DNA from 3 places in the Paenibacillus sp. 2KB_20 genome. Region 2 is predicted to be linked to each of the others. Evidence: riboswitches for the same ligand, from Rfam matches in the RefSeq annotation. Region 2 holds a riboswitch; each other region holds the start of a gene.
What was found. A riboswitch is a leader RNA that binds a small molecule or an ion and turns the genes downstream of it on or off. The one in region 2 is predicted to bind cyclic di-GMP.
Positions count from the first base shown of each region.

Region 1: linked by a shared signal. The riboswitch ahead of AB4124_RS29320 (S-layer homology domain-containing protein) and the one ahead of AB4124_RS02090 (transglutaminase-like domain-containing protein) in region 2 are both predicted to bind cyclic di-GMP.
Region 3: linked by a shared signal. The riboswitch ahead of AB4124_RS17465 (non-ribosomal peptide synthetase) and the one ahead of AB4124_RS02090 (transglutaminase-like domain-containing protein) in region 2 are both predicted to bind cyclic di-GMP.

Region 1 is NZ_JBFRHH010000016.1:25,069-29,345, forward strand. Features, by position in the region: gene AB4124_RS29320 (S-layer homology domain-containing protein) at 1-2,724, opposite strand, end outside; cyclic di-GMP riboswitch class I at 2,876-2,974, opposite strand; gene AB4124_RS29325 (LPXTG cell wall anchor domain-containing protein) at 3,235-3,363, opposite strand; partial or broken gene AB4124_RS29330 (DMT family transporter) at 3,999-4,277, shown strand, end outside.
Region 2 is NZ_JBFRHH010000001.1:455,430-459,706, reverse strand. Features, by position in the region: gene AB4124_RS02100 (carbohydrate ABC transporter permease) at 1-439, opposite strand, end outside; gene AB4124_RS02095 (ABC transporter permease) at 452-1,408, opposite strand; cyclic di-GMP riboswitch class I at 1,681-1,767, shown strand; cyclic di-GMP riboswitch class I at 1,810-1,898, shown strand; gene AB4124_RS02090 (transglutaminase-like domain-containing protein) at 1,911-2,711, shown strand; gene AB4124_RS02085 (collagen binding domain-containing protein) at 2,995-4,277, shown strand, end outside.
Region 3 is NZ_JBFRHH010000006.1:144,189-148,465, forward strand. Features, by position in the region: gene AB4124_RS17450 (universal stress protein) at 1-271, shown strand, start outside; gene AB4124_RS17455 (alpha/beta fold hydrolase) at 816-1,058, opposite strand; gene AB4124_RS17460 (hypothetical protein) at 1,259-1,417, shown strand; cyclic di-GMP riboswitch class I at 2,092-2,186, shown strand; gene AB4124_RS17465 (non-ribosomal peptide synthetase) at 2,415-4,277, shown strand, end outside.

The DNA of each region.
Region 1 (4,277 bases), on a different contig from region 2:
AAGAATCTCAAGCTTTTGTCCGTTGCCTTGATTCAAAGCATTGTTCAGCTTGTCCAGATCGACTTGAACCGACGTTATCGTGCGGTCTCCCGAAGTTGACGTTTTGCCGGTTGCAAACGAATACTCCTTCCCGTTCACGGATGTACGAATGTCCGAGCCATCCGACGGTACAGGTGCAGTCGCGCTTCCCCCTTCATTGCCGCCATTACCGCCATTACCGCCATTGCCGCCACCACCGCCATCGCCAGGCGTAGGTGCACTGGCTCTGGTTACGATAACGGTATACAACCTTTCAACGCCATCCTGATCCGTCACCTTAAAGACGACCGTGTTGTCGCCGACTTGAAGCGAATGAAGCGGAGTTGCGGTTCCGCTGGCGACCCCTGCGTATGCCCCGCCATTTACGCTGAACTCGATCGTAGCGGTCGAATCCAAGGTTACCGGCGTCCAATGAAGCTGATAGACGCTGTTCGTAACGCTCATCTTATAATTTTCCGTTAGCGGATCGAATGCAGGCTCCAAGACACCGGTAGAAGGCGTCAGCGATATGAGCTTGTTGGAAACACGATAAACTTCAACCCGATACACATTCGTATTGCCATTCGGATTGGTCACTTCTACCTTGATGGTATTGAGGCCTTCCTGGAGCGGCAGGCGATCCCATTCGGCGGCGTCGACCTCTTGTCCATTGAATGTCACTTTGACTGTACTGTTCGGATTCAATGCTTTCAGTTCAATGCCGACTCCATAGACGGAATTCGAAACCGTCGTATAATTCAAGTATCGATCACCGTCGAACGGCGGTTCGAAGTCAAGCGGGCTTCTGTCGTCGGCATTGAAGACGTTCAGCGATTCAAGCTCCGCTCCCGCCATTACGAGGTTTCCGCGCGCGGTCTCAAGCGCCTTTAATGCCGCATCGATCTCCGCCTTCGTTGCGTTCGGATTGTCCAGAACGGTTTGGGCTTCGCCCAACTTGTTCTGCAACTCGGTCCAGCTCGCCGGCGTATAATCCGTTTCCTTCAACGTTCCGCCGGTAATTTCGCCGTTAATCTCATCCACTTTCTCCTGAAGTGCCGCTATGCTTACTAGCGCTGCACGAGCATCCTCAAGAGCCTTCAAGGCTGCATTCACTTCATCTTGCGTTTTATTCGCATCCGTAAGAATGCTATTAGAATCAGCTAATGCTTGCTGAAATGCCTGCCAGCTGGCTTCGGTATAATCGGCCTCAGCCAGGGTTCCGGCATCAATAACATGAGACTCCAACGACCTCTTATCCACATACTCCACAAATGTAAAATAGCTGCCGTCAGACAATACGCTGCTGTTCAGCGTGATTTGACCCGTCGAAGCATCCAGCGGCAGCGCGGTTACATCCGACGAGAATGCGCTATCCGGACTTACGAATAAGAACACTTGATTCTCGCTTGCATCCGCGCCGTCCACTTTTAAGGTAATCGGAGCATCGCTCCAATCGGCGCTTTTGTCGACCTTGTATGCGCGATTCATCATCTTGGCCGACGTTACGCTGGTTGCGAGCTGTAATTGATGGCTTGCGGGAAGATCGTCATTATCGATGACTTTGGCGTACACGGTCGACAAGTTATTGTCGCTGAAAACGAAGAAGCTTTTATCGTTTGCAATCGGGTTCGTATTAGCATCGTTAGTCGCTGTGATCGCATCACCCAGCGCAATCGTTACATTGGCGCCAGCAGCCTGCGATTTCGATTGTTTCTGATACAAAGTGCCGTCATCATCACGACCAATTCCCGTAATGCGCTGAACATAGCCAACGTTGTTATTTCTGGTCCACATTCTGGTCGAGCCGTCGCTGGCCAAATAATCGTCGGTGCCTTTCATCGTAATTCCGTATTTGAGGGCCAGATAGCTATTAACCTGTTGCCGCTCCGTAGGAGTCAGTTTGCGATTATATACAAGTACTTCCGCAATGCTCCCACCTTTAAAAGGTTTTTCTTTAGTTCCTCCGATCGCATGGTACCCGTCACCTGCCCCGGTCGTCGCCCAATTCACTATATTACCCGTCTGGTTATTACCTGACGCCCCGTTCCAGGAAATCGTCCAACTATCCGCGCTTGAGACATTCAAGATGCTAGGAGCTAATAGTACTGTTCTATCGAGAACATCCGCCCCCCTCACTCCAGCAGAACCGAAACCTGATGACCATCTACTTCCGTTACCGGTTTTTAGGCCACAATAATCCGAACCAGAGCTCCCCCCCATTGCCCAAGGAAAGCCGCTATTGTTTGACGTGTCAAGAGGAGGCTTTACGCACGTTGCATCCGGATCTTTTGTCTGAACGGAGAATACTTCCCGTGCATTTGAAGCTGGATCGGCAAATGGCGAATTTGTCTTATATTGTACGGCAGCATCGGAACTTTCGGGAACGGTCACGAGGTGGAAGTTGATCATTTTATTGCCGATATTCTCCACCTTCTGTTCCTTTGTTGCAAAAGGGGTCCATTTCCTTCCTTCATCCGCCAAGTCTTGCAATTCGGTAACAAGGCCGTTTTCAATTTCCCCCTGCTCCATGCTCTTCTCGAACTCTACCCAGGAGATCAAATCTCCGCTAACCCCGCCTGGAGCAGGAGCAGCCGCTTTCGCCGTTTGTGGCGCAAGCATAGTGAAAAATCCTTCCGCTACTAGCATAAAAACAAGCAGCAGGATCAGTTGTTTATTCCAATAATTCCTGGATCCATGGACGCGCATATAAAATCATTCCTCCAATTCATTGCGATTTTAAAGAAGTGGGTTAAGCCCCCATCCTCATAGCTGACTTTTTCGATCCTCCTTTACGATATAATAAAAAAACTTCCGTCCTTTAAGCGGCATGCGCTAATAGACGGAAGTTTCCGTCGTATTCGGCGGCTGGCTGGCATTGACATTTGCGTTTTCAGCAAATCCTTTAGCCCCTCTAGCTTTGCGTCCCCGTCTTTCAACGGGTTTGCCATTATCGTACGAGTATGTATACAGTATTGAATTTAAACACTTGCGTAATTAGGATTATACTTCGAAAAAAATGGACGGTTAGGCCCGATACTCCAACTTTGTTGAAACCTACTTTTATTTGCAGAATTTTAGGAAAAGTGATCACCACTATTTTTTTTATTCGGGACGATCATGTCGGATCCGCCAAAAATCTACTTATTTCTTCATTAACTTATAGTCTACTAGCTGCTCCTATACATTTTCTATACAACCTTATCTGACTTGCAGCGGTTACGGCCTTGAGGGGCTGTTTGTCAACTTTCTTAATGCTTTTTTTCTTCTTAGGAGGGATAGTCCTGCAAGCAGCATGATGCATCTCGCCAGCAAATAGCTGTACATATTCGTAGCTGTGTTCGGCAACTTGATACCTGTGCCTTTACTGTCTCAGGACTCTACATTCACCGAATCATTCGAAGTATCGGATGGACCAGGTTTATCAGATACACCTAATATATCCGTTTCATCGGACCCACTTAATCCGCCGGGTTGGCTGAAGTCTGGGGATTCAACATCCGAATCTTCCCCTCCTGGATTGTTCGGCTTAACCGAAGAAGATCCATCACTTTTTGATATGTATTACGGGAAGTTTAGGGTCGGTATTTGAGCTATTTTAAATGCATAAATTTCCCCCAAATCGAGTATTCACCCCCACATTAGGATAGTCCCCCCCAGTATCAGGGGCCGATCATGTCCGCCAATCAACTCTTACATCGCCGGACCCGAACTCATCTGATCTATAGACAAGGTTTATAGTGGTAAAATATAGATATGAAATATTGGGGTGAAGTTGTGTATGGCTGAGTACAAAGATAATAGGAAGTTGAACTTTCTATTACGGCACCTAGAATATCATAACACCTACAAAAAACGTTCAATAATGAGGAAGAAAAAGGAAAGAAACTCCTCCATTTTATAGTTGATCGTCCCGGCCGCGACGTGGGGAATCCCCCTCCGCCGCTCAGGGTGCGAGTATCTTCCTCGGGAGGGCGATGTCGATGAGGGATGCTGCGGAGGGTCAGCAGAAGCACGGGCAGCAAGAACATATCGAGACGCTGCCGCTGTTCTCCACCACGGATAAGAACGGACGAATGACTATGCTCCGGCCGGGACATCGCGTCGGACGCGCGGCTCCGCTGATACCGTGGCTGCTTTCAGTCGCTGCACTGTGGGCGCTGACAGGCTCCGTGCCGTTCGGCGCACTGCTCGGCATGGCGCCGACACCGGCGATCAGCATGCTCCTCGGTCATCCGGTCACAGTGGGCGTCGCCGTTTTG
Region 2 (4,277 bases):
CTAATAAATTGGTATTAATGAAGTAGCTGGACACCAAGCCGCCGTTGAATACCATGGGGATGAATACCACCCAGGTCAGAAAGCCCCTGAGCTTGTAGTTTGGGCGAGACAGCACATAACCCATGGAGGCGGTAAGCAATACGCCGAGCACGGTACCGGCGACGGTAACGAGGGCGGATACCCCGAGCGCTCGCAGAATCATCGTTCCCTGCTTAACGATATAGACGTATGCCTCAGCCGACAGAGCGACCGGGAGCAGGTGATAGCCGGTCTCACGGATGGACTCCTCACTGGAGAAGGAAATGGACAGAACAACAACTACGGGTATGACGCAGAGCAGAGCCAAGATGATAAATATCAAGTTGAAGAACAGATTGACGGCTTTGTTTGTGCGGTTAAACTTCTCAAGGCCTGTCTCGTAAGCGGTTTTCGGTGTCATCGTCTTGCCTCCTTACATCATCGCGCTGTCCGGATCGATTCTGCGAACAATCCAGTTAGCAATTAGAATCGTTGCGCATCCCAGAACAGACTGTACGAATGCGGCTGCGGATGCCATCCCTACGGTGGCGGTTTTCAGCTGCTTATACACCATGACATCGATGGTGGTTGCCACGTTGAACAGCGAATTGGAATCTCGCGTGACCTGATAGAACAAGCCGAAATCAGTGTAAAATATCCGCCCGACGGCCAGTATAAACATCATGACGATCACCAGCTTGAGCATGGGCAGTGTAATAAATCTCGTCTGCTGCCAAATCGATGCGCCATCAATAACAGCTGCTTCATAATAGGTGCTGTCAATGCTCGTGATGGTTGCCAGATAAATGACCATACCATATCCCAGGCCCTTCCAGACATTTAAGAGAATCAAGAACAATGGCCAATATTTCGGCTCCATATACCAGTTAATCGGATCGCTGCCCATATTGACGAGCATTTGATTGACAATCCCTTTATCGAAGCTTAAGAATGCCCAGCCTACCGCAGATACGACTACCCAGGATAGGAAATAGGGGAGGAACATCATTGTCTGATAGACCTTGCTCGCTTTGCGGCTGTGGAGGAGTCCGATCATAATCGCGAATAGAACGGGCAGAACGATTCCTAGCACGATAAACACAATGTTGTAGCCAATGGTGTTGCGAATAATGATCCAAGCGTCATTCGATTTGAATAAAAATTCGAAGTTTTTGAGGCCGACCCATGGACTGTTAAACACATTGCTCAAGAAGCCGCCGCTAATCTTGAAATTTTTGAAGGCGATAATGATCCCGAACATCGGTAAGAAACTAAACAGGAGGTACCAAATCGTGGTCGGCAGCGCCAAGAGGGTAAGTTCTGTATCCTGCTTGTGCCAGCGTGTTCGTAAGCGCTTTCGTTTATCTTTTGATTCGGCTTTCGAGCTCATGTTTCCTCACTCCTTACGGTGTAATCTCGCTTGTCGGTGCACTTGTTAGTTTCATTGTATAAGAGGAGGATTCGATGCTTCCAGATAACAAACTTGATACTATAGTCAACAAACGTTAGATTCGATAGAATTGATTGTTCTATTGGTCGGCTAATAAACAAGACAAGTGTTGGGATTAGATGGCTCTGTTTGACCTATGACAATATTCCAAATTTTAAATTTTTTATTGATGGAAATTGAGATATTTGATATGATGTACTCACAAAAGCTACTCACGATAACGGCAAACTTGTCGAAAGGCAAGGACGCAAAGCTACAGGGTCTTCTTGACGAAACGTCAATGACAGCCAGCTACCGAATGAAAACGCTTTTTTTGTTTTTTGGACAAACGTGGAACTCTAATATGATAATGGCAAACTTGTCGAAAGACTAGGACGCAAAGCTACAGGGCCTTCTTGACGAAATGTCAAATGGCAGCCTGGCCACCGAAGGGGAGTTACACATGCGCAACGCAGTGTTCGCGATAATTGGACTTTTTGCGTTTCTGATATGGGCTCCGGTTGTACAAGCTGCACCATCTGAAGATTGGCTGGGCTTGGAAGAACTGGACCGTGGGGCAATCGTCATTCAATATGACGTGAAAGCAGGCACCAAGACGAAACTCATGATCGGAAAAGGTCAGGACCAATATACATATGGGCTTTCGCCGGCCAAGCAGCAGGAAGTTTTTCCACTGCAGATGGGCAACGGAGATTACACGATTTCCGTGCTGGAACAAGTCAGCGGCAGCAAATACAAGATCGTTCAGGAAGCGGCAGTTAAGCTGCAACTGACGAACGGTAGCAAAGTGTTTTTGAACTCTGTACAAAATATCGATTGGAGCGAAGAGGGCAAGGCTGCTCAGCTTGCGAAAAAGCTAACCCGTTCTGCCCACTCCGACGAGGAAAAAGTACAGGCTGTCTACGAATATATCGTCGGGACGGTCCGGTACGACAATGCTCTAGCATCCAGCAAGCTGACGGATTACCTTCCCGATAGCAACCGCACGATCGCTGGACAGAAAGGGATGTGCTATGATTACGCCTCCCTATTCGCTTCCATGCTCCGCAGCCTCGATATTCCGGCAAAGCTTGCCATGGGAACCTCGGAATACGTTGATGTGTATCACGCCTGGAATGAAGTATATTTGAATGGGCAGTGGGTAACCATTGACACAACCGTCGATGCAAGCTGGAAAAGCAAAGGGACCGGATACAAAATGATTAAAGATGCCTCCAGCTATTCAGCATCCAAATACTACTAATTAATGCGTAATAAACTAAGCTTTGGACGAATAAGTCCAAGGCTTATTTCGGTTGTATAGAAATTGTAGAGTTTTGGCCGATATAATGCAGAAAGCCCGCTGGGTTCTGAAGGAAAATACAGACACCAATGAATCGTGCGCCCATAACAGGTCTTGGAGATGATGGCTCATGAAGTCCATTATTGGCATGCATTTTGGTAGAAGCATGGGACGAAATGAACGCACGGAAAGTTAGATCGGAACCGAATATTACGAGGGTAATGATAAGATTGAGGGAGAGATTATGAAGAAAAAAGTAAGTGGAATTGTTGTGGCGCTGCTGCTTCTGTTTCAAACACTACTCGGCACATTCGCTTGGACAGCGAATGCTGCTGGTAGCGAGCAGCCATCAGCCGTTACTGTGCAGGAATCAGAGATTGGCGTGCAGGAATTAGAAGTTAGGGAGCCAAAGACAGTCACGGATGACGTATATAACACGCCAGCACCAGCAGTCGATATGGAAGGAATACTAACCAAAGTCGTATTAACCGATGTGAACGGTACCGTGGTTGATGCGGTGTATAATCCGGACAGCAGCCTGGACATCGGTGCAGCCGTTAATCTCAGCTACGAATGGGAGCTTCCGAACGGACACGGCTACAAGAATGGGGATACATTCACTTTCGAGCTGCCGACGCAGTTTGAGATTTTTACGGACATTGACGCACCGCTCCTTGCCGGTCAAGGCGAAGTTGGCCGATTTACCGTTGATCGGAATGGGAAAATTGTGATGACCTTCAACGATTACGTGGAGAATCATTCCAACATCAGCGGCAAGCTGGAAATTCGTACCGAGTTTAAAAAGGAAGTTCTTAAAGGAAGCACGGAAATCATTATTGCTATTCCGATCAAGGGCGGGGTTCAGACCATCATCGTGAACCTAAAGCCGCAAGGCGGAAAGCTGATCGAGAAGCAAGGGAAAGCGATTGGCAAAGACCAGATCGATTGGACGGTCCAGATCAACAAATCATTGGATAAAATCAAGCACGCGGTTCTCATAGATGAAATGCCTGAAGGCTTGGAACTCATCGCGGATTCCGTAGAGGTTTACAACCTGCAGGTTAACGGTGACGGCTCAGCGGTTCTTGGTGATAAGCTGGACGCTGGGAAGTACGCCCTCCAAACGGGCGGCGGCAACCTGGAGCTTGCATTCCAGGATGAGACGATGAGCAAAGCCTACGAAATTCGCTTCTCGACGAAGCTTATCGGTCAACAGTCCCGGTTTGAGAACACCGCTGTCCTGTCGGGCGAAGGGATGGAAAATGCCCAATCGACGGCTACCGTAACGGTAGATCGCGGCCAATTTCTGGATAAGTCGTATCGCCAGAATAAGGATACCGGAATCATCACTTGGACGGTGAAATACAATTTCAACGAGAAAAAGATTCCGAGCGCTCAAGCCATCATTACGGATGAATTTAGTGAGAACCACACCTGGATTGCCGATTCGTTGAAGGTGTATAACGGAAATTCGACGAATGCCAAAGACTTGGCTTCCGAAGAGGATTACACCGCTGTAGCGAAAGG
Region 3 (4,277 bases), on a different contig from region 2:
CTTGGAAGAAATATTGAACGAAATGGAGAAAGCGAGTTTGGAACAGCTGCAACAAGCCAAATCTAAATTAAAATCTGCGGGGATTAATCCGGAAATCGTTCATCTTAAGGGAGATCCTGCACATGAAATATTAAATTATGCAAGGGATACCGAGCAGCAACTTATTATTATCGGAAGCCGTGGGCTAAGGGGCATAAAAGAAATGATGCTAGGAAGTGTCAGCCACAAGGTTTCGCAGCTATCAAGTTGTCCAGTCCTCATTGTACATTAACTCCTTTACGGAACTGCAGAAATGATGCATTGTTATACTAACGGGGAACGTTATAGTTGAATCATACAGCGGCATTCTAGGATATTTGTGTCCTACAATGCCGCTGTTTCTGTATCCCTTTTGATTACTTGTCCGATTAGATGGTTATCTAATGTCTGGTGCGATTGCTCCTTATTAAGGTAACGGGCAGGATAGTTCGAATCATAATCGACCTCCAGACCGCTTTTGTCAGACGACAAAGCACATAATAAGCAGGGAGCAAACCACCGACAACACTGCTCCCTGTTTTGATGGCATTCGGCTAGAGCAATCGACTGCTTTTTACAAGCAATTTGGTAGGATTGTCGCTTACTTGTTTTTAATTTTAACCCATCCCTAGAAGGTCCTTAACGACTATGTTAAATTCTTTAACCAGGCAGCAAGTGCCTCGCCAATTTCTTGAGGCGAATCTTCCTGGGGATAATGAAGTCCACGTACGGTGATCTCCGTTTGCATTGGCTAATTACGACAAAACTCAACATGAGATGTCGGCAAAGTGCCCGGATCACAGTTGACAAAGAGTTTCGGGACGGAGCTCTCTGCCAGAATCGCCCATACCTATGAGGTCAGGAGCAATGCAACGACCGAAATCTTGAGCATAAGGAAGAATTTCACGCCAGAGATAAGAGGAAGTAGGGTTGCCATGTAGGAAGACAATCGGATCGCCACTTCCTTCGTCTACGTAGGACATCTCTAGACCAAGCACTCGCTGATGCTTTTTTTCATAGGGAAAAGATGGTTTAACCATTCAGAATTTCACGAGCAAATTTTTCAAGTGTTTCGGGTTGCGCGAAGCATCTTGTAACAGAGAAGAGCGCAGCACCAACTGAATCTAGTGCTCCATCGACCACGATTCCAGCTGTCCAGGAAAGTCCGGAAACGGAAGCTCCTCCAGTAGCAAGATAGACCCCACATCATGGGCATTGATGGGAGCGGCCATCGTTCATTGTGGCGAGCATGATGCTACTGATGACGATCAGTGCATGCGGAGGACCGCAGGACCCGGCAGCGAATCAGGTGAATCGATTGTTAGTGGGCGACTATAAGATTGACAGGATCCTGAAGGAAATTACTCATCATGGACAGGACCGTAACGGGCTAGTTTAACAACAGCTGCATACCATCTCCCTACAGGAGATGATTCCGATGGTTGTGAAAATTAGTGCTGTGTTTCGAGTGCTCCACTCTTCGGAAGCGAGATCTCGTTACCAGTTATAACGTACTAATAACTTTGGTTTTTTTGTCCCGTATTACAAGAGACAAAAGTATTGGATCCAATGATATCCGTAGTCGTAGTTAGGACAATGGATATAAGGGTGAAGTTGAAAAATAGAACTATTGCCTTAATTATCCATAACCCAATATCCAAGTAATGATAGAAGAATACGCAGGGATAGGAGACTGATAATACTGAATCTATTAGAGTAATGGCGTAATTTTGTGGAATTCTGCCAGGGACAAAAATGTGTGTATGTCTCTGTTCTTAATCGATTTTTGTTTGTAAAAACGTATCCTGCTTTTTTGAATAATATAGTTTTAATAGGTAGTTAAGTGAAGTTAAGTGAAGTTAAGTGAAGTAGAGTGAAGTCGACGAAAAGCAAAAATTAGTAAAGATTAACTATCATGACCTAGAGTTACATGATGGTTATCTATATCATCAAAACGATTCTAGAAAGACAATATTGAACAAAAGACCTATCGATTTTCATTTGGAAACAAGATACAGTAATTGTAAAACGAATACATAATATGAACACGATTTACAATTTAATGCTAGTTTTGTACGACAATAGCAAACCCACCGAAAGGTGGCGACGCAAAGCTATAGGGGCTAATGCGGGATCTACTGTGATCGCGATGCCAGCCAGTTGCCGAATACGACGGGAGACCTCCGTTTTATTCATTTGAAGAAAGGGGGTTTTTTGACGTTCCAAAAAACAAAGGCGAGCTTCGCTGTAAGAAGAAACTAAGTTTGGGGCTATACGAGGCCATAGTCATATTGGCTCAGGAGGGGGGATACTTCTTCATCGCAGAATGCGAAGAGGATTCTTCTGTTCGTTATCAATCAGACATTAATGAATCGATAATCCGGGAGTTGATGGTCATGGAACAAACGACATGTGAAGTATCAATTGACGAATTTCCGTGGGGGGGATGGACCAACGATGAAGGAAGCCGGGTTAGTTTTTGCCTTGATTCTGCAACGACCCGAAAACTCTATCAACTTGCGTTCAATTTCGGAATAACTGTGGATATGGCACTAATGGCTTGTTATGCGATCCTGCTTGCCAAATATACCGGCGAGGATGACCCTGTAATTGGGTATTCGTTGGAAAGCCAGATGCTTCCTATACGATACTCTCCTACTGTACATAAGCCATTAGATAAGTTTCTGATAGAAGTCAAGCATACCACGATGCAAGCACTCGAAGATCGGAATATGCGTAAGAATCTGAGCGGCAATCCGTTCATCAAAGCGGCGTTTACTTGGCAAAACGCCAATACTACTCCTTTGAAATCTGATCAGTTGGGGACGTTTGAGCTTGCTTTGACGGCTTTTAAGAAGGAATCTCTCATGATACACCTTGATTACGCGACCCGCTTGTATAGAAAGGAAACGATTGAGCAGATGGGCGACCACTTGAGCCGTATTGTGCAGGAAGTAGCCGATTTTCCCGAGAAAGTGATTGCCGATATACGTTTGTTGTCCGAAGAAGAGGAGAGACAGATTCAGGCTTTCAGCGGAATTAAGACGGACTATCCTTCCAGCAAAACGGTCCATTACTTGTTTGAGGAACAGGTCAGCTTAACCCCCGATCGCCCAGCGGTCATGACCGCGGACCATCAGATATCCTATCGGGAATTGAACGAACACGCGAATCAGCTTGCAAAAGCACTACAGGATCACGGCGTAAAGCCGGAGAGCGTCGTTGGCATTGTCGCGGATCGGTCTGTCAGTATGATCGTCGGGCTTACAGCCATATTGAAGGCGGGCGGCGCTTATATGCCCATCGAAGCCGATTCTTCGTGCGAACGACTCGAATATATGCTCGAGGACAGTCGGGCGGGATTTTTGCTGGCCCCTTCCAGTTGGAAGCCTGACTTTGCATTTGAAGGAAAAGTAATTTATTGGGACAACGCGCAGCTTTATCTTGACAGCTGTCCCCATACGATATCTGAAGTAACCTCGCAAAGTCTAGCGTATATCATCTATACTTCTGGATCAACGGGGACAGCGAAAGGTGTCATGGTTGAACATTGCAACATCGTAAGACTGGTCAAGAAGACCAATTATTTCAATTTTTCCGTGGATCATCGAATTTTGCAAACCGGCGCAATTGCATTCGATGCGTCAACCTTTGAAATTTGGGGATCCCTTTTGAACGGATCTACCTTGTTTTTGATGAAGAACAAGGATCTATTAGACATTCACAAATTGAAGGAAACCATCATCGGCTACCGCATCACGGCTTGGTTTCTGACTACGGCTTTGTTCCATAATCTGGCCGAACAGGATCCTGACGTCTTTTGTACGTTGAACACCTTGCTAATCGGCGGAGAAGCGTTATCGCCGAAGCACGTAAACGCCGTAAGTAAGACCTGTCCCGATCTGCGGATGGTCAATATATACGGTCCGACGGAAAACACGACATTCTCCACTTATTTCCCGATCGAACGTGAATTCGAATCCGCCATTCCGATTGGCAGACCAATATGCAATTCCTCCGCTTATATCCTTGATAAACAGTTGAAGCTTCAGCCCATCGGAGTAGTGGGAGAGCTTTGCGTCGGAGGGGACGGTGTCGCGCGGGGGTATTTAAACCAGCTGGAATTGACAGAAGCCAAGTTTGTGGAACATCCGCTCCTCGGGGAAAGGTTATATCGAACGGGGGATATGGCCCTGTGGCTGCCGGATGGCAATATCGAAATTATCGGACGAATCGACGATCAAGTGAAGATCAGAGGG